Regions from separate parts of the Syntrophothermus lipocalidus DSM 12680 genome, predicted to be linked through region 1. Evidence: riboswitches for the same ligand, from Rfam matches in the RefSeq annotation. Region 1 holds a riboswitch; the other holds the start of a gene.
The links. A riboswitch is a leader RNA that binds a small molecule or an ion and turns the genes downstream of it on or off. The one in region 1 is predicted to bind cobalamin.
Positions count from the first base shown of each region.

Region 2: another riboswitch for cobalamin. It lies ahead of SLIP_RS07250 (DUF2284 domain-containing protein); the one in region 1 lies ahead of cobT (nicotinate-nucleotide--dimethylbenzimidazole phosphoribosyltransferase).

Region 1 covers NC_014220.1:257,622-267,817, reverse strand. Annotated here, with positions in the region: gene SLIP_RS01295 (PilW family protein) at 327-851, opposite strand; gene SLIP_RS01290 (prepilin-type N-terminal cleavage/methylation domain-containing protein) at 848-1,309, opposite strand; gene SLIP_RS01285 (competence type IV pilus major pilin ComGC) at 1,316-1,723, opposite strand; gene SLIP_RS01280 (type II secretion system F family protein) at 1,846-3,057, opposite strand; gene SLIP_RS01275 (CapA family protein) at 3,344-4,426, shown strand; gene SLIP_RS01270 (mechanosensitive ion channel family protein) at 4,501-5,646, shown strand; gene galE (UDP-glucose 4-epimerase GalE) at 5,731-6,714, shown strand; gene cobT (nicotinate-nucleotide--dimethylbenzimidazole phosphoribosyltransferase) at 6,953-8,080, opposite strand; cobalamin riboswitch at 8,348-8,552, opposite strand; gene SLIP_RS01250 (NADH-quinone oxidoreductase subunit N) at 8,734-10,134, opposite strand; gene SLIP_RS01245 (complex I subunit 4 family protein) at 10,122-10,196, opposite strand, start outside.
Region 2 covers NC_014220.1:1,510,863-1,521,058, forward strand. Annotated here, with positions in the region: gene SLIP_RS07205 (histidine phosphatase family protein) at 1-400, opposite strand, end outside; gene SLIP_RS07210 (DUF8173 domain-containing protein) at 439-1,581, opposite strand; gene SLIP_RS07215 (hypothetical protein) at 1,578-2,018, opposite strand; gene SLIP_RS07220 (hypothetical protein) at 2,281-2,649, opposite strand; tRNA gene SLIP_RS07225 (tRNA-Pro) at 2,730-2,806, opposite strand; gene mtnA (S-methyl-5-thioribose-1-phosphate isomerase) at 2,937-3,965, opposite strand; gene SLIP_RS07235 (ABC transporter ATP-binding protein) at 4,002-5,408, opposite strand; gene SLIP_RS07240 (FecCD family ABC transporter permease) at 5,475-6,512, opposite strand; gene SLIP_RS07245 (ABC transporter substrate-binding protein) at 6,527-7,474, opposite strand; gene SLIP_RS07250 (DUF2284 domain-containing protein) at 7,542-8,111, opposite strand; cobalamin riboswitch at 8,322-8,615, opposite strand; gene SLIP_RS07255 (C-GCAxxG-C-C family protein) at 8,635-9,153, opposite strand; gene cobO (cob(I)yrinic acid a,c-diamide adenosyltransferase) at 9,192-9,731, opposite strand.

The sequences.
Region 1 (10,196 bases):
TAATGCGATAAACTGACCGCTATCCGTTGGTCCTACTGCTTCTTTTCGTAAACTTAGCTTCAGACGGGCGCCGGACCACCCAATCCAGCTTCTGAACACAAAATAGCGACTGTTACGGTACCTTTGCAACAAAAATGTCTCTGACTTGTTAATACGATCGTTTATCGTTAAAACTTACACTCATAACTCATGTATTTTCCTGTTTCGACAAAATGTCCCTGGGTCCTTCCGGCAGCCACTGTAAAATTGTTCCGCAATCGCAAACTCGGCTACCCACGTTAAACACAGTCGCAAGCGTCGGCATCCAGAACCTCTTAATCTCATACCTACTTGGAAAAAACGCCGGTGCGGCAACGCGGAGTCATTGAGGTCTGAAGACGGTAGGAGTATCCATGGCTGGCAGTTACTATAGATACTTTAATCACCCCGGACTGAGGCGAAGTAAATCTCAGTTCCTCCACCAGGTTAGCCACGGGGTTAGAAGCAGCAGGAATAGTAGATGTCACGGTTTGATAAAAGTCCCGATATAGAACCCCGTTGTAATACCGGAATCCGAGCTTTTGCCCTGTGCTGTCCAGGAACACCACTTCGTCGTCGGTTAGTTTGACCACTTTCTGTGCTTGTATCAAGCTCCGGTATAGGTAGTCCACCGCCACCCGGGCCTGGTCCTGAACCTCAGTCCGGTTGTCAGAATTGTCAAAACTCTTGTACCCGGTTAGATAAAAACTAACCCAGGCCAGGGCTATGATCCCGGTCAGGGCTAGGGCTACTAACAGCTCTATTAAAGTTACTCCACTGCAGCGAAAATCCTTCGCAGCGTCTTTTGAGGCCCATCCCGGACACGGCTTCACTCAGCAAACCCTCTCCCCCAAACAACGCTCATCAAATCGACCCGACGAAGCCTGCCCCTTGTCTCCCATGATACTTCGACCTCCACCCGGTAAAGGTCTAGAGCCTCGTCGTAATCATCTATCCTCACCTGAGCCGTCATTTCCTCCCGCTGGCCCTCGACCGCCAATCCTAGTTCTTCCCAATTCCCGCGTACCGGGCTGTAAGTCTCTTGGCTCAAGGCGGGAAGGTTTTCCGCAGATGCCTTGACCTGCTCCATGATCTCGGTAGCGTAAGCTGTCGCCCGCGACTGGTCAGCTGCCAAAACATTCCACGCAGAAGCACTTACCAAAGCCGCTGAAACGCTTACGGCAACCACCGCAATCAAGGCCAAAGCTGCCAACACCTCTATTAAACTCATCCCCCTCTTCCAAATTGTGCAAATTGGAGACGGTTCTTGATTTGCATTCTCGTTTTGCATTGCTCATCATTTTCCGTCACAGTTGTTGTTACACGAAACCGTGTACCCGTTGGTAGCATCACCGGAAAGAGTATACGACTCCCCGTCTACTGGACATTTGAACTCGCCGCGCTGAAGGTATCCGGCACTTTTCAGGGTTGTTATGATGTTTTCCGCGGTAAGGGTAACCGGATTAGGTTCGTTGGCAGCATAGAGGTTGGCAGCGTCTTCTATGAGCTTGACGTTGGCCATGCAGGCCTTTTCCTTGGACAAATTAAGTGCTTTCACCACCTGGGGAGCGGCCAGACTTGCCAAAAGAGCCAATACCGCTACCACCGCCACCAGCTCTATCAGCGTGAAACCGTTTGCTTTAGCTCGTACCCGCCGGTGTTTCCTCTGATACTTTTCTCTTGCATCCCCTTTTCCTCTCCTCACACTTCCCCGCTCCTTCCACTGTCTTTATTCACCTTTGTGGATCGGGCCAGAATCCTTAGGCCGCACCTTTTGCGCCTTAACCTCTATCCTTCAAAACATCGTAAATCCGGGCCGCCCGTTTCTCACTTCACAACCGTGATCATCTCAAACACCGGGAGCAAAGTCCCGATTACCACCATGCCCACCACCCCGGCCATAAATAGGATGAGCGCCGGCTCGAACAGAGCAATCAGAGCGTCCACCGCTCGCCCGGTTTCTCCCTCATAGTACTCGGCCACCTTCACGAGCATCTGGTCTAGAGTCCCGGTTTCCTCACCCACGTTGACCATCTGTATCACCATCGGTTCAAAAACCCCGGCAAGGCCCAAGGACTGAGACATGCTGCTACCGTGTTCGATGCTGCGCACGACTGTCTCCATGCGGCTAGCTATCACCCGGTTACCCGCAGCCTGGCCCGCAATGGGCAAAGCAACCACCACAGGCACTCCGGAACCTGCCAGAAGCCCTAGAATTCTAGTAAACCGTGCCGAAGCTATCCTGGTGCTCAGCCTCCCAACTATGGGCAAACGCAAGCAAAAGTGGTCCCAGACCTGCCTGCCCCTCGGCGTCCCGCTCCAGGTTTTCAGTACCACCGCCACCGACAAAAACGAGGCGGCGAGCCCCCAGAAATGGTTACGGATCAATCTCGTAAACCCTAACAACAACCGGGTAGCGGTCGGAAGGCTCACACCAGCTCCGTTGAAAACCGAGGCAAAAGCCGGGACCACAAAACTGGTCAGAAAAGCAACCACCGCCAAAGTAAGAATCGCTACTGTACAGGGGTAAATAAGGGCGTTCTTGATCCTCTGTTTTACTTCATGTTCCTTTTCTAAATGAGCAGCCAGCCTCTCCAAGACCTCATCCAATCTGCCCCCTGTCTCCCCCGCCTTTACCATCTGCACGTACAAGTCAGAAAAGATGCTCGGGTACTCCGCTAAAGCTTCCCATAACGGCAATCCCCGCCGCACGGACCGCATGATGCCAGTCGTAGCCTGGCGGAGGTGCCGGTTGCGAGCTTGCAACTGCAGTACCTGTAAACAATGGAGCAGAGGCAGCCCTGACTTTATCATGGTGGCAAATTGACGGGTAAACAGTACTATTTCCCCGGTCCTTACCAATTTTAAGGGCAGCCGCCCCAGCCATTCCTCGGGATGGCGGATCTCCTTTAACTCCACTACGAATAACCCCTGGTAGGTCAGCTCTCTTATTGCTACGTCTTCGCTTTCTGCCTCAATTTGCCCGGTTACCTGTTTGCTTTGCCAGTTCCGGGCCCGAAATCGATACGACTTCGCCACTTTTCTCACTCCGGTACAACTAAACGGCCTGATTGCCCTGGGTCTAGTCGAATTAACCCGTTCCTTCCTCTTCCTACACCGCCCAGTCCATTACGGTAATTCATTACGACACCAAATTTATCGTTCCTTTGTCGAAATTTCACGAAAAATCGACACCAGAGAGAAATCTGCTCTAACGAGGCAAAAACCGTCCTCGAAAATCCAACGGCGCCGTGAGAGAAAACAGCTTTCATACTCGCCTCTCCCGGCAAATACAATTAACCAAGACGTTTCCGGAGTTGGTAAGGTGAGAGTGTTATTCATACCCAAAATCTACCTGCAACTTTTCGGGCTGGCAGTCATCGTCGCATTAGTTACCGGAGTACTCTACCCTGCCTTGGGAATGAGCCTTATATCACGCCTGTCCCGTAACAACGAAGTATCGCTGGTCGCGGTCGGAGACGTGATGGTGGGAAGGCGTGTGGCCGAGGCCATGAGAATTCTCGGACCTGGTTATCCTTTCGCCCAAACGGCGGGCATTCTAACCAAAGGCGATATAACCTTTGCCAACCTGGAATCTCCACTGGGATTGCCGAACAAGAATTATCCTCAGTATGGCCTGTTCAAACCAAACCCGTCGGCGATAGAGGGCCTAAGGCAAGCGGGCATCGACATCGTATCACTGGCTAACAACCACGCCTGTGACTGCGGAAAAGCGGCCTTGTTAGACACCCTTACCAATCTCAAACAAAATCGTATCCTGTACTGCGGGGCCGGAGCCAACCTTGCCGAAGCGAGGAGACCGGTCATAATAACCGAGAACGGACTGCGAGTAGCGTTCTTATCCTACTGTGATTTTTCATTCATCTGGAGTAAACAGCACTCCTTGTTCCGGGCTGGTACCGAGCCCGGAATAGCTCCGTTAGAAAAGAAATACCTAGTCGAAGACATTCCCAAAGCCTGCAAAATGGCAAACGTGGTGGTGGTTTCCCTGCACTTCGGTCAGGAATACACGGATTGCCCTACGCCATCTCAGGTAGAAGCCGCCCGGCTGGCAGTGGACAGCGGCGCCGACCTGGTGCTGGGACACCACCCCCACTGTCTTCATGGAATAGAAAAATACAAGTCCGGTCTGATCTTCTATAGCCTGGGCAACTTTGTTTTCGACCTTAAACGGGAAAAAACCAAAACCAGCATGATAGTGAAATGCACCCTTACCCCCCGAGGGGTACCGAACTATGAATTACTTCCGGTTTATATCAGTAACTGCCAGCCAAGTTTGCTTGCTGGGCAGTGGAAAGGCTCGGTTCTCCAACGAATTGATGAACTCTCGAAGTGCGTACCGCCCGCGAACGCTTGCCCAGGCGATCACCCTGATCGCTGCCGCTGACACGTCCTTGTTTCCTCCTTCCGGATCTGTTAAAGTTCTCATAGAAATTGGTCGGAAGAGGAGATATTGAGATCGTGGGTTTTTTCGAAAGGACAGTTGGAGTAGCAAGTGCCATGGTCCAGGCCACAAGCAAACAAGGCTGGATAACTATCGGCGTAGCTGGAACCCTCCTCATCGGGTTTTGGGTTCTGCGTAGGCTTCTGACCCGCCTCATTACTGCTGTCTGCTACAAGATGGCCTCCCGAACCAAAACCAGCTTGGACAATCACCTAATCGAAGCATTTACCAAGCCCCTGGAGTGGTTTTTTGCCCTTCTGGGCCTCTACCTGGCCTTGAATTACCTTTCCTTGAAACCTGCGGCTGACGCTTTTATTTCCAACGTGTTTCGAACCGGTGTTATTCTCCTGATCAGCGCCGGTTTGTACAACTTCGCTGGCAGTTTCGAGGCCTTGAGCGAAGAATACGAAGAGCTGTTTGGGGCCAAGGTTGACAAGATACTGGTTCCTTTTCTCTCCAAGGTGCTCAAATTCGTCATAATCGCCCTGGCCGTAACCGTCATCGCCCAGGAATGGGACTATAAAATAGACGGGCTGATAGCCGGGCTGGGATTGGGCGGACTAGCAATCTCCCTGGCGGCAAAAGATGCTTTAGCCAACGTTTTCGGCGGAATCGTCATAATCACTGACAAACCCTTCTCCATCGGTGACTGGATCCAAACCCCCAGCGTTGAAGGCACGGTCGAAGACATAAGCTTTCGCAGCACCAAGGTCCGGACCTTCACCCAGGCCCTGGTGACAGTGCCTAATTCAACCCTGGCATCCGAACCGATAACCAACTGGTCCCGCATGGGCAAGCGGCGAGTCATGTTCAAGCTGGGGCTGACCTACGGCACCTCTCGTACCCAGATCCGGGAGTTTGTTTCGGCTGTTGAAAGACTGCTCACATCCCACCCTGAGGTTGACCAAGAAACGATAGTGGTGCGCTTCGACGGTTTCGGAGAAAGCAGCCTCGACATCTTAATACAGTTCTTCGTGAAGCCAACGGCTTTGGCCGATTACGCTCGGGTAAGAGAGGATATCAACCTCGAAATAATGGCTCTTATGGAGGAACAAGGCCTTAGCGTGGCCTTCCCCAGCCGTAGCCTTTACTTTGAAACGCCGGCAACCGTTACTCCGATGCGGCCACCGGTGGCAGAAGCCGAACCCATCAAGAAAGATTAATAACCGGCAAGATAACGGGTTTCTACGTCGTAGTGTGTAAGCACTGAGCAGAACTATTCTGGTAAGGAGTGGTAGCAAGTGGGGATGATACTCGTCACCGGCGGAGCCGGCTACATAGGCAGCCACGTGGTCAAAGCTTTGGGCCAAGCCGGGTATGATGTGGTAGTATATGACAACCTTTCTACCGGCCACGAGTGGGCAGTGTTGTACGGAAAGCTAATCAGGGGCGATGTTCGAGATCAGGAGGCCTTAGACAAGGTCTTTAAACAGCACAGCATTGATGCCGTGATGCACTTCGCAGCCCACATCGTGGTCCCGGAATCGGTACGCCAGCCTCTGAAATACTACCTCAACAACGTAACCGGCAGCCTGAGCCTGCTGGAAGCGATGAAAAGAAACGGCCTGAGAAAGTTCATCTTCTCTTCCTCGGCCGCCGTCTACGGGATACCTGACAAAATCCCCATAACCGAAGAAAACCGGCTCGATCCCATAAATCCATACGGGCAAACCAAGGCCGTGGTCGAAAAGGTCCTGGCCGACATGGCCTATGCGCAAGACCTAGATTACGTCGCCCTGCGCTACTTCAACGTCGCCGGTGCTGATCCCCAGGCCCGCATCGGTGAAGGGAAAGAAGACGCGACCCACATCATAACGATGTGCGTAAGGACTGCTGCGGGACTGCGCCCCTGCCTGGAAATATTCGGCACCGACTACCCCACCCCTGACGGGACCTGTATAAGGGACTACATCCACGTAGACGACCTGGCCCATGCTCATCTCCTAGCGCTGGAACACTTGCTCGCCGGAGGCAAAAGCCGGGTTTACAACTGCGGCTACAGCCGGGGTTATTCGGTTCTCCAGGTGGTAGAAGCAGCCAAGAAAGTCACCGGCGTCGATTTTCCCGTCAAATACTCTGGCCGTCGCGAAGGGGATCCCCCGGCCCTGGTAGCAGATGCCACCAAACTCCAGGCCGAACTAGGCTTCACTCCCCGTTACGATAACCTGGACCACATAATCGAAACCGCCTGGCGGTGGGAACAAAAACGGATCCGCCTGGCTTTGAAATAAGACCTGATTAACCCAAATTAACTTTATTTGGCCCCATGGCTAAGTGAATACTAGCTTGAATAACGGACGAATAAACCGACAGGGGGTATTTCCTGTCGGTTTATTAGCTCATGTGATAACCTTTGTCCATGAAAATTGCGGGCAAACATTATTGCAGTCACCGCGGTTTTCCTGTGGTGGAGGCAAAAACAATATGCTGCACGCAGGCTTATTCCTTTGAGACGCTTTCTTGTCGGCTTCATGGAATAGAGACTGCCTTAGTTCCCTCTCCTATTAAATCCTGCTCGCTCTGGCGCTCTTCCACGCTCCGGGAAACGCTGGCCTGTTCGAAGGTAGCCATTTTCCCTATCACTTGGGCAGCCCCTTCGATGATAGGCATAGCCAGGGCGGCACCCGTGCCTTCTCCCAGACGCAGGTCGAGGTCAAGTAACGGGCGCAGACCGAGGCGTCTCAGCATGTGCCTGTGCCCGGGCTCGCGCGAAACGTGTCCGGCAAACATGTAGTCTGCGCTAGCCGGTGCCAGCGCGTGGGCCAGAAGAGCGCCGGCCGTAGATATAAGCCCGTCTACGACGACCGGCACCCGGCAGTAAGCCGCCCCCAGGATCAGCCCGGCAATACCGCCGATTTCAAACCCGCCTACCTTAGCCAGCACATCCACCGCATCGTTTGGATCCGGCTTATTTATCTCGAGCGCTTTCTTGATGGCCTGGATTTTCTTGCTCAATCCAACATCATCCACTCCGGTGCCCCGACCCGTAATCTCAGCCACGGAAAGCCCCGAAAGAGCAGCCAGTATCGCGCTGCTCGGAGTCGTATTTCCTATACCCATATCCCCGGTGCCGAGAAGGTCCACTCCTTCTTCGACCAGATGGCCCGCGATGCGGATGCCGGCCTCTAGGGATTGAACAGCCTGCTCTCTGGTCATGGCCGGTCCTTTGCACATATTTTTAGTCCCGTAGTCTACCTTGTACGAAAGGATCTCCCCCTGCTGCACGAGTTCGCCGAGATCCTGGGCCACCCCCATATCGACTACTATAACCCTGGCACCTGCTACCGAAGCCAGCACGTTTATAGCCGCTCCCCCGGCTACGAAGTTGGCGACCATCTGCGGTGTCACTTCTTGAGGATAGGCACTGACGCCTTCTTCCACTACGCCATGGTCTCCGGCCATGGTAACAATAGCTTTACGGTTAACGCTCGGTTTTAGGGTCTCTTTAATGGCTGCCAGGCGTTCGGCAATGACTAGAACTTCCCCCAGGCTCCCGCGGGGCATGGTCAAGTTGTCGATATGACTCCGCGCCTTTTTGCGCCATTCATCCTTCAACGGTTCGATGCCTTGAATAACCTTGTCCAGAGTTAAAACCACAGTAATTCCCCCTCCTTGGTTCTCGCTAATAGCGACCTTCCAACTGTCCTCAACATGAGTACCACTTCAGCCGTGTGTCCAGTACCTCTGCCAATGTGACATGCCACGACACAAACCCGGCCCGGCCCAAGCTATCAAAATACCCCCAGTAACAAGATCATCTACCCCCTCCCCCTTAAACAAATCAGCCAAAATAAAAAAGTCCCCGGCTTAAGCCGAGAACTTTACCATCGTCCTCGAGCACGTCGTCTTCCTCACCGCGAGAAGACGAAGAGCTCATACCAGGCAGGTCTCCTGGCTCCCGGATCACCGCTACCTGCGCCTTCCCATCCCCCTTTCCCGAGACGTCTCTCGGGTTGAGAAACAGTGGCCAATCGCAGGCTCGCTCCCCGGTCACAGTGGCGGGACCGCTCGGGCTTTTCACCCGATTCCCTATTATCCCCTAAGGGGCACCTGGCTGAGATTGCTACTATGCTCTTTGATTTCAAATTGTACTGGTACCCGTTCCTCGTGTCAAGAACAAAGTCTTCTTTTCCTCCCGGCGCAAAATCAGTGTTACATATTTCACAAGCATTGTTTTCGCCACTACTCTTTTCAAGACTTAATTTTCAAATGCAGAAACCGTTCGCTGATTGAATTCAGACACAATTGTGTTATGGAAGCGGGGTAATCAGGGAAAGCGGCGCGGGATAGATGCCGATGAGAACGGTGGCCACGAGGCACACCCAGAGGGTCAGGCCTGTGGCCGTTCCCGGGTTCAACCTGGTGACTGTCCCTGCCTCACCGATATACATGGCTTTAGCCACCGACAGGTAGTAGTAAACGGAAACCATGCTCATGACAAGGCCAACAAACGCCAGCCACAACCACCCTGCTTGCACCGCACCCGTGAACAGGTAAAATTTACCGACAAAGCCTGCCAGGGGAGGAATCCCGGCCAGGGACAAGAGACAAACCGTCATCACCGCCGCCATGAACGGCGAACGCTCGGCCAAGCCGTTCATGGCCTTGATCTCGGTGCTGCCGGTATCAACCTCAACAGCAGTCGCCACCGCAAAAGCGCCGACGTTGGCGAAGACGTAAATCATGGCATAGAAGGCCGCTCCTTTTAGCCCGTAATCGTTCATAGCCGCAAGTCCGGTCAGCATATACCCTGCCTGCGCGATACTGGAATACGCGAGCAGCCGCTTGATGTCAACCTGTACCAAGGCAATCAGATTGCCGACTACCATGGTCAAGCCGGCCAGTACAGCTACCACCAGCCGCCAGTCTACCGCCGTCTCAGGCAAGGCGGTCGTGAAAACCCTTAACATCGCGCCCAGGGCCGCCGCCTTCGATCCCACGGCCAAAAAAGCGGTTACGGTGATAGGCGAGCCCTGGTAAATGTCTGGAGCCCACATGTGAAACGGCACCAGGGCCAGTTTAAAGCCGAATCCGGCCAAGATAAGCAGCACCCCTGCCGCCAGTACCGGTTGGGTAAGGAGATTCGCGGCGATCTCCGCAAGTACTGTACTGCCGGTCACGGCATACACAAGGCTTATACCGAAGAGCATGACCGCTGATGAAACCGCCCCCAGGATTAAGTATTTCAAACCCGCCTCTCCTGAACGCTCATCCCGAACACAATACGCTGCCAGGATGTAAAAACTTATGGTCATCAGTTCCATCCCCACATAAAGGGTGAGGAGTTCTCCCGCGGTCACCATGACCGTCATTCCTAGAAGCGCCAGGACCATAAGCCCGTAGAACTCGTCTGTGCGCCGCCCAAACCGGCGGGCATACAAGTCTGAGCTCAGAACCACCAGTATTCCCGCTATCAGGAACAGGGTCTTGAAAAAGGTGCTCCAGGCATCTAGATGGTATATACCACCGAACAGGACGGTATCCCCTCGATAAAGATGAAGCGTCATCGCCAGGATGGCTCCCAGGGCTACAGAGGTTATCACTCCCTGAACCCTCCTCGCCCTTACGGGAACCAACACTCCCCACCCCAGCAGTATCAAGCCCAAGACAACCAGACCGATCTCGGTTGACAGCAACTCTAGCGGAACCATCCTATCCCTCCTAACTGCAGCGGTCCGATGTGGGCCACGATGTCTCCCACTCCCAGGTTGAT
Region 2 (10,196 bases), 1.2 Mb from region 1:
GCCCCAGGCCCGCCAAAGTCCGGGTTAATACTGACTCGAGGGATTCACCCCCAGGGACAGTGACAGTTCCCGGATCCTTAAGCCAGTGACGGTATAAGGACCCGTATCCTTCTTCTATCTCGGTCGCACTTAATCCCTCCCACTCCCCAAAGTTCATTTCTCTGAACTCCGGCATGACGCCAACCTCTAGTCCGTGAGGCTGGGCTATGATGCATGCCGTCTGGTAGGCTCGTGACAAGTCACTCGAATACACCGCCGATAAGGGAGCTTGCCTAAACCTGCTGGCAAGTCTCGTCGCCTGCCATATACCCCGTTCGCTTAACGGAACATCGGTCGCTCCTTGATACCTCCCCTTCTCGTTCCATATGGTTTCTCCGTGACGGACCAAATACACCAACATATTCTCAGTTCTCCTTAGTCTTACACCCCAAAAAAGAGTCAGACCTGCTTAGGCTTGAACAGCTTGGAAATAGCAGCCCCAGTGCCCAGCCAAACCACGGTCACGGCAAAAGCCCACCCAATTTGGGGAATCATAGTCAGGAGCTGCACAAGTGAAAGTCCCAGCAAGAACAGCCAAAACGGGTGGATGTTCTCCTGCCAGCCCGTATAACGGCCTATGGCCATTCCTGAGGCCGTTGCCACAATAATCTTGCTCAAATAAATCAAGAGCAGGTAGAAAAAAACCAGGATCAGAGCCAAAGGAACACCAATTACCGAAAACATCAGTGTAATGGCCAGAAGCGGTATAGTAAAAAAAGCGAGTCCTCCCATCAACAGGCTTTTGCCGGGTTTGTCGGCTATTTCACTTCCAAGGCCTTCCCATACCCCGGGCAACAACCAGCGAAGGACAATCCATGTCAGTATCAAGCTAAGAAACCCTGATATCACGTCTAGGTATTTCTCGTATCGGTACCGCTGTTTGCCCTCCGTCCTGGTCCAGTGTTGTTTTCCTTTGACCTGAGCCCCTTGCTGCAAGACTGCCTTGCTCGGCCCAGAATATACCAAATCCCCTTCAATTACGGCTTTTTTCCCCAGCCTCAAACTTGAGGTCTCAGAAAGGCGAACGTTCCCTCCTATTTTCCCGTCCAAGTAAACGGTTTCCCCGGTAGCGCTCACATGTCTTCCTACCTCTCCGTCCAGACCGAACCTGTTCACCGCAAAGACCAAATCCCTGCCAACCCTACCATTCTTCTCAATGTATAAACTGCTGGCTGCGGCAGTAAACGATCCTCCAACCGCCGATCTTAAAGTAACTTCGCCTGCCCCAACTCTCGCGTCTCCCGCCACGGGAGCGTTTATGTCAACTGAGTTGGCCACACCGATGAAGTCACCCCTAACCGCTCCGTTAACCACCACTTTTTGGGCTATCACGAACACGTCCCCGTCTACTTCTCCATCCAGGCGTACTGAATCGCCGCAAAACAAGTAGGGACCATGCAGGACCTTGCCACTACCGACATAAACGGTGTCACTGATCCTGGTCTGAAAGGCCCAACTCTGACCAGTACCCATCCACAAACACAAACTCACGACAAAAAAGCCAACCACAACCGACCTGCTCCAAGCGCAAACTCGTTTCATTGTTCCACCAGCCGTACTCGCTTTTTTATCAGCTTCACGATTGACCTGATTTCTTCCTCCCGAAAACTCCCTAAATGGAGAATCAAAGGTTTATCTTGCCCCTCAACATAAAAGATAAGTCTGTAAGTATTTCTCAAAGTTTTTTCGCCAGGGTTCAAGGCCTTAACCACGTACCCCACTTGCGACCATACTAACTCCTGGCTTTGCCCTTCGGTTTCCACCTTCATGCCCTCGTCGTCTATGTAAAGGCTTCGATAGTAAGACACACCAGCCGGGAAAAAAATGTACCCACGTTCCTGACGCAACGAGAAGATATTCCCGGCATCCGCAGCCCTGCGTCCTGCCTGCTGCCTCTTAAGATACACAAAAGCCTGACCTGCCGCCGCCGCGAGCAGTAACCCGATGACCGTCCAAGTCTTCCAATCCAGCCCTGTCACCCCTCCCTGTCACCAAGACAACTATTCACGCTCTTGCCGTAAAGGCTCCGCCGTTCTCCGGGTTTGTTTTACTTCTGAAACAACAAGTAGCACATCACTCCCAAGAAAAAAATTAAAAGATTGCAGTGGCAATTGCAACCTAATTATATGTCCCAATTACATATTTCCCTCGCGTATCACCCATCTGAAGAACAAGCGTCGACAGCCATCCTCAACCGCGAGGGTTTTAATTATAAAAGGCAATTTAACAGGTTAATGGTTATTATTCTTTCGCCTTCCTGGTTCGGGTTTGCCACTGGTGGTATTCCTCAACCCACGTTGCAGCCGAAACCCAATAACCGCAAACTTCAGGCTTGTTTTCTCCCTCTCGCCACAGAATAAGGTAGACGTACGGAAGCCTTTCATCGTTGTCCCATTTAGATAGCCGGTACAGTTCCCACAGGATACCCGCACGAGCTAAAGCAACAGAACGGTCGATCAAGGCCTCAACCAACGCTACACCGGTCTCCGCCGGTGCACCGTGCCTTTCTGCCATGCGGCACGGATAGTCGGCAACCGGCCCGTTACTAATTTGGCTAGTTGCCCACTCGATGACCTCGGATTCGCTGGCCTTTCTCACCGCAGCACTCATGTTCAATTCCCCCTCGCCGAAAAAAACCTACAAAAAACATGAAGCCTTCCGGAAAATACTCCAGAAGGCTCGCTTCCCCATGGTCGGAGCGACTGGATTTGAACCAGCGGCCTCTTGCACCCCAAGCAAGCGCTCTCCCAAGCTGAGCTACGCCCCGATCTGCTTCGTAATTCATGTTTGTCTAACCATATGCTTCCGAAGCAATTATATTGTACGATCCTGATACCGCGGTGTCAAGCGATGCGGGAGGTTTTGCTTAGATCAACCCAGCCCAACAAGGACCCTATCTAAGCCGTCCAATAGTCGTTTATGTTTTCCGGTCTAAAAATCCCTTTATCAGTAATTATGGAGGTGACCAGCTGAGGCGGAGTCAAGTCAAATGCGGGATAAACCGCCTTGACTTCCGGCCCAGTTATGCGGATCCCACGAAATTCCAATACTTCTGAGGGGTCCCGGTACTCGATCGGAATCTCTTTCCCGGAACGGGTACGTCGGTCAGGCCCTCCATATCCTAGAACATGAAAAGGAATGCCGTAGTAATTAGCAACAATAGCCAGCTGCAAAGTACCAACTTTGTTGGCAACCACCCCATCTATGGCCACGCGGTCAGCCGCAACAAAAACGCGATTTATAAGGCCTTGCGACATAAAGTGGGCCGCCATATTATCGGTTATCAGAGTAGTATCAACCCCCAACTGGCTTACCGACCACGCGGTCAGCCTTGCTCCTTGCAGGTAAGGCCTGGTTTCCGTACACATCACCTTGACGTCTTTGCCGTTCCCCCGAGCATATCTGAGCATATAAAACAGGGCTGGCCCGGCAAAGCAGTGGGTTAGAACCGTTTCCCCGGTTTTCACCAAAGACTCGGCCTCTCTGCCCGTTTTTTCTGAGCGCACCTTTTGTTTGTCAAGAATCGTTTCTAGGTACTGCTGAATGCGGTTTGATAAAGGTATTTCTTTCTCTTCATTTGTTTCTGCCAAGTCCCTCTTCAACCTGTCCAGTAAAGCCGCCAGATGAAAGCCAGTAGGACGCGTTGATTTCAACCGGTTTATCACCGGTTCCAATTCCTCCCATTTAACGGTTTTACCCTGTCTTTCTAAGGCCTTGGTCGCAAGGTACAAGCCATAACCGGCGGTGATGGCAATATCTCCTGCTCCCTGCACAACCATATCTTCTATTGCCCGAGCCACCTCTTCGTAATTGCGGCACACCACCGGCACCTGTTCTGTCGGTAATTTCCGCCGGTCAATAATAACCAGGCTGTCATCTTCTAGATAAACGTTGTTGCGCAAATCCATCAATAGGGGCTCTTGCATTGCGCTTACCATCTCCCATTAGCTGTTATACGAAAACTAGGCACTTGCTACCTCTAACTCACAGGGTTTCTGCAAAGTACTTTTTCTGCCAGCCAAAGTATGCAATACCTCTATCACCTTATCCTCATTGTCAACCCTAATACATCCTGTGTTCAGCAGTTCTGAGTAAAGGTTCAAAGCTACACCACCAGTGTAATCGCGTTCCTCCATGCTCCTTTTCTCCAGTAGCACAATCGGTACACCAGCCCGTGCCGATTCGCATACTGTTCTTAAATTGCCAAGGTTCCCATGCCCAAAAGGAACATCTCCAACTAATACTACATCCGCGCTGGTCATCATCTCTAGATTACGTTGACTCGCCTCGTCGTCCACGTCAACAAAAGCGGGTATATCGAGAATGAACAAGCCTAGTTCTTTGGCCAACATCCAGTCACCATCGCCGTGATTGAGCACACCCACCGTAACCTCATATCCCTCCATCACTAACCGCCCCATCAACTGAGATGCCATTCCTCCCCCCGCGACCAAATGAACCTTGAATCCTTTGGATTCGGTGGGGTTAAGCTTGGGTGACAAAGTTACTTGGGGGCAACCAAGAGTCGGATGAACCGTAATTAACACGTCGTTCCCATAAACCCTTCTGATGTTCTCGGCTGTGATCACATCCTTCGGCTTGCCGGATGCATAGATACGGTGATCCGATAAAAGCAACAAGTAGTTGCAATACTGGGCAGCCAAATTGAGATCGTGAAGGGTCATGATCACGGTCAGACCTTTCCGGTTCAACCGTTTAAGTACATCCATAATCTCGATCTGGTGATTAATGTCCAAGTAGGACGTAGGTTCATCCAGTAACAAAACATCAGGATCCTGAGCTAAGGCCTGGGCAATGAGTACCCTTTGCTTCTCCCCACCACTGAGTTCGGTTACACTTCTTTGGCTTAGATGGCCGGTTCTTGTTATCTCCAGGGCCCACTTTACTACCGCCTTGTCCGCTGGGGTCAAGCGCTGGAACCGGTTACAGTGGGGTGTTCTACCCATGGTCACGATGTCTTCCACCGTGAAGTCAAAATCGATCTCCGCTACCTGAGTCACAAAAGCCAGTTTTTTTGCCAGCTGAGACCGCTTCATTCGGTGGACATTTTGCCCTTCCAGTACGACTTCTCCGCTGATGGGTTTCAGTACTCCGCTAACGGTCCTGAGCAGGGTTGTCTTGCCCGAAGCATTAGGCCCGATTATCCCGATAAATGCCCCTCGGTCTACTGCAACAGTGATTTCTTTCAACACTTTACAGTCATTGAACCCGCAAACAAGGTCTTCAATCTTTATTAAATCCGTCATAACCGACCTATCCTCCAAACTAGCAGACGGTCTCGTCCTAAATGCCATCGCCACCCCTGTAATTCCCGAGGGACATGACAAAGGCGGTTTCTCCAAACTCATTCTCACATGTTGTACCACCGTTAATGCTTAACAGATATTGCCATGTCTAAGTCAATTATCATACGGTTAAGAAAAATAAGTTCTGCGATGCCGGCGAAGAAGATAGATGAAAAACGGGGCCCCGAATAAAGAAGTCACTACCCCCAGGGGGATCTCCACCGGGGCCAATAAGGTTCTTGCTGCTAAGTCCGCCAAGACCACCAGTATCGCTCCCGCCACGCCTGCTGCAGGGATAAGTTTCCAGTGATCGGGTCCAATCAATATTCTCACCACGTGGGGAACGATTAATCCGACAAAACCTATAATCCCGCTCGCAGCAACTGCAATTGCCGTAAGAACAGAAGCGGCGACCAGAAGTATTCTCTTCGAAGTCTCAACTTCAACCCCCAGGTGTTCGGCTGCTTCTTCTCCAAGGAGCATAACATTGAGATCACGAGCACAGTATATGGCCAAGCCCACACCAACCACGAGGTACGGCAGCGACCACATTACGTAATCCCACGACCTCCCCGAAAGCCCTCCCATAAGCCAGTAGACCACAGCATGCAGGCGGTCATCACTGAAGTACATCAGTAGCGAGACTAGCGAAGAGAGAAACGCGCTGACCGCTATCCCCGCCAGTAGCAGGTTCTGCACCGGAATAACATTACCCACCCGCGCCAGGTTGTAAACCACGATTACAGTCACCAGGGCTCCCAAAAACGCGGCTAACGGTACAGAACCTAGCCCCATCCAGGTCCAACTGACAGCCAAAACCATAGACGCCGTAGCTCCTAAAGCAGCTCCAGAAGAAGCCCCTATGACATAAGGATCGGCCATGGGATTTCGAAACAACCCCTGAAAAATGGTTCCCGCTACTGCGAGGCAAACCCCCACTACCATAGCCAGCACCAGCCGAGGAAGACGAATAAACCAAATGATCTCCCGAAAAGTAGGAGGCACGTCTGAGAATCCCTCTTGCGTTCCGGGAAGCTGAGAAAACAATATCTTGATAGTTGTTTTAAGAGGAATTTGTACCGCTCCGGTTCCAAGAAAAACCAAGGAAACTAAAAACAAAGCCAGAATCAATATCGGTATCGCGAATCTTTTTCCGAAGTCAGGCAATTCACTGCCTCCTGTTATTTGAATAGCTCTGGATGAATACACCGGGCAAACTCGTCAATTGCTTGGACCAACCGGGGCCCAGGACGGTTCACGATGTCCGCATTCACCGTGTAGATATGCCCCTGGCGAACTGCGTTTATCTGCCGCCATCCGCCGGGTCTGTCGTAAAGGTTAGCAGCCTGAAGATCTCCATGTCCGTATGAATGGATGATTACATCCGGGTTTTTCGCTATGACCATCTCCTCACTGTATTGGGGCCATGCCGTAGCCGCGTCATCTGCTATATTGAGGCCTCCACACAAGCTGATTAAATCGTTAATGACCGTCTTGGGTCCAGCAGTAACTAGCGGATTGTACCACACTTCATAGTAGACACGGGGGCGGTCTTTTGTTTGCTGCACCTTTGCCTTCACCTCGTCCATCTTGCTGCGTATAGACTGCGCTACCTGGCGAGCTTCGGTCGCACATCCCGTAGCCTTTCCCACCATTTCTATTGATTCCAGGGTTCCCTCGATGCTCTTAGGGCTGACAACAATAACCGGGATAGAAAGCTTTTGAAGCTCGTCTGCGATCTTAGCGTGCAGGTCCCCCGCTACTACTAAGTCCGGTTTGAGGCTAACTATCTTTTCGATACTGGGATCCGAAAACCCTCCTACTTTCTCTTTGTCTTGCGCCTCCGGGGGGTAATTACAAAATGTCGTAACCCCAACAATGCGTTTGTCTAATCCCAAGGCAAACAATATCTCGGTGTTGCTCGGTGATAAAGAGATTATTCTCTGTGGTTCCGCTTCGATCTTAACTTGGCGACCCAGGTCGTCGGTAACTGTTACCGGAAACCCCTTATCCGGCGTTGGCTGTTTCGTCTGCGAACCCCCTTGTCCCGAACAGCCGGATAAAAATGCCGAAAAAGCCAGCCATATGAGCACAACTACTAGCTTAGTGAAAAGCTCCGTTTTTCTCATCCTCTTCCCTCCAGTAGCTGTATGAGTATACTAGACTCTGAACATGTTGTTTATGCTAACGTCTGTTTTAATCGATAAGAAGAAGCCCATTCCAAACAACTTCATCTGAGACCGGAAATCGTAAAGACAACCCGGCTTTTTCTGCTGTTGCCACGACATCTATACCCATAGCCTCCATTGACGGCCGGGCTTCGAAAGGATGCCTGCAAGGCTTGCCGGAAGCAATACCAACACACTCGTCGCACAGATGGCACGCGCCACCGATAAGTCCCGCAGCAAAACGGAACCCTAACCTAAACGCTTCTTTTTCTCCCAGGTTAATCATAAAATGCAGTTTTCGGGCTCCTCCGAACACGTCGGCGTAATGTCTTTCCCTCTCGGGAACAAAAAACTGGCGATACTGTACCAGCAAAGCAATGTTATATAACCTGAGAGCCTCTTGGAACTCGTTAACCATGGGCAGGTTAGGAGGACACATCAGTCCTCGGTTATAGCTGTCACACACAGGGACCAGGCATTTAAGCCGTACTCGGGGATCAACAACTATTTCGCGGGCTGGAATGCGCGCTACGTGGCCCCCATGGTCCTGTAGAACCCGTTCAATCGAAGAAAGTTTTGTCTCCTTTTCGTCATACATATTGACAATTCTCCTTCTCTGCACGACATCTTGCCCTTTATGAAATTCCAGATATTTCTCCTTCCCTGAAGGTCACCATCTCCCTCAGTATTTTGGTATTGGCTTGAAGTGGTTGGTGATCTCACAGGGCAAAAGCAAAGTTCCCAGTCGATTAGCCATCGACTGAGAACTTTACCATCATCTCGGTTCCTACCCCTTTTCCGCGAAGGTGGTAAAGAATTAGAACAGGCAGGTCTCCTGGCTCCCGGATCCTCGCTTTGCCTGCGCCTTCCCATCCGGCACTCAAGTCGATTCAGGAACCGGGTGGTAACTGCGGTTTCTACATATACCTACCACTTGGAACGAGTTCCGATACGACCTGAGTGCCGGAAAGTGGCTCCTGCGAGGTTGCAGGCGTTGCTCCCCGGCTACAGTGGCGCGACCGCGCCGGCTTACGAACCTATGCGGCTGGTTCACCGGCTTCCCTATTATCCCCATACGGGCACCTGTCCGATAGTATTCTATTTTTGGATACCCAACATTTCTACTCCTTACCGGCTACGTTTGGCCCGAAGGGCTGAATATACCCTTCCTCCTTACCCTTGATGATGTATTCCATAGCCATCCCTGCTGCTTCGATGACCATCTTCATGCACTGGCGGAAACGTTCCTTGTCCTGCCACTCTGGGTAATTTTCATTCAGCTTAGCACAATCGAGGTATTGAAACTTGGCTTTAAACTCGTGGGGAAGACCGTTGAAGAAACGGTATAGTCCCGGGTTTCCGTAGAGCCGGTCCACCCTCTCCTGGAACTCGCCTTCCAACGGGTTCTTGCGGCCGTGGACAGCTCCAACTGCCATGACTGCACCGATAAGAGCCCCGCAGTTGTTGCCTGAAAGCCCCATTCCGCCTCCGAAACCGGTAGCCATAGCCACTACCTCAGGTGGAAAATCGGTAACTCCTGTGTCCAGAATAGCCTTCAGTACTGATTCGGCGCAGTTCAGACCCTCGCGGAAATTCTGCCGCGCGTTGTCCTTAGCCTTTTGAACCAGATCCTCGCTCATTATATTCGCCTCCCCAAAAAATAACCGGATACATAAAATCAGAACTCAATCCCGGCCCTGGCTTTGATCCCTTTAGCATAAGCATGTTTAATCTCTTTTACTTCGCTTACAGTATCGGCCAGCTCGATGATCTCAGCTGGAGCTCTTCTTCCAGTTAAAACCAAGTCTAACTGAGGCGGTTTATTCTTCACCAGTTCTACTACCTCTTCCACCGGAATCAGTCCAAAATCCATGCAGATGTTGATCTCATCCAGTATCACCATGTCGTACTCCCCAGAAAACATAGCCTGCCGGGCCATTTCTAACCCTTCCCGGGCCTCTTCGATGTCGGCCGGAGTTGCCTTACCTTTGATAACGAACTTCTCCAAGCCACACTGGCGAACCGTCAGGTTAGGCAGGTATTTTTCCGCACATATATGTTCGCCGTAGGTCCTCCCCTTCATAAACTGAAGGAAGAATACCTTAAACCCGTGACCCATAGCCCTCACAGCTTGCCCAAGAGCCGAAGTGGTCTTACCTTTCCCGTCCCCGGTTATGACCAGTACTAAACCCTTTTTTTCCTCCTTGCCTTCAGTCACCTGCGTCCCCTCCTATGAATGCACTACCGCCACGACCATAACATTCGCTCACCGTGCCGGTCCAAACTATGAGTTAACCCGAGCAGTTTCCATCTCTGTACATAACGGTGTTTCGTCGGCACTTATATATCAATAGCAGGTATCGGTCGTTAATCAAGAATCAAACTGGAAAGACTACCGGAACTGAAAAGTTCGGGGCAGCTAATGTTAGTTACAATAGCCAGCACAAACCAGCACAGTGGGAATGCAAAACGATGCGGATCGCGAGATGTGGCCTCACCCCCTCAGCCAACAAAAAGCGCATAAACATAACATGTCTTTCTCTAAGAGAATTCTATTTCTGTTCTTTAATTTTTTATAATCAAATTATAGATTAGTTTGTATTGCCTTGCAATGGTTCCACACCCGGACCTAAGTTGTATTCATGACGAGCGGGACCTTACGCCGCAACCGGTATCACGGCTA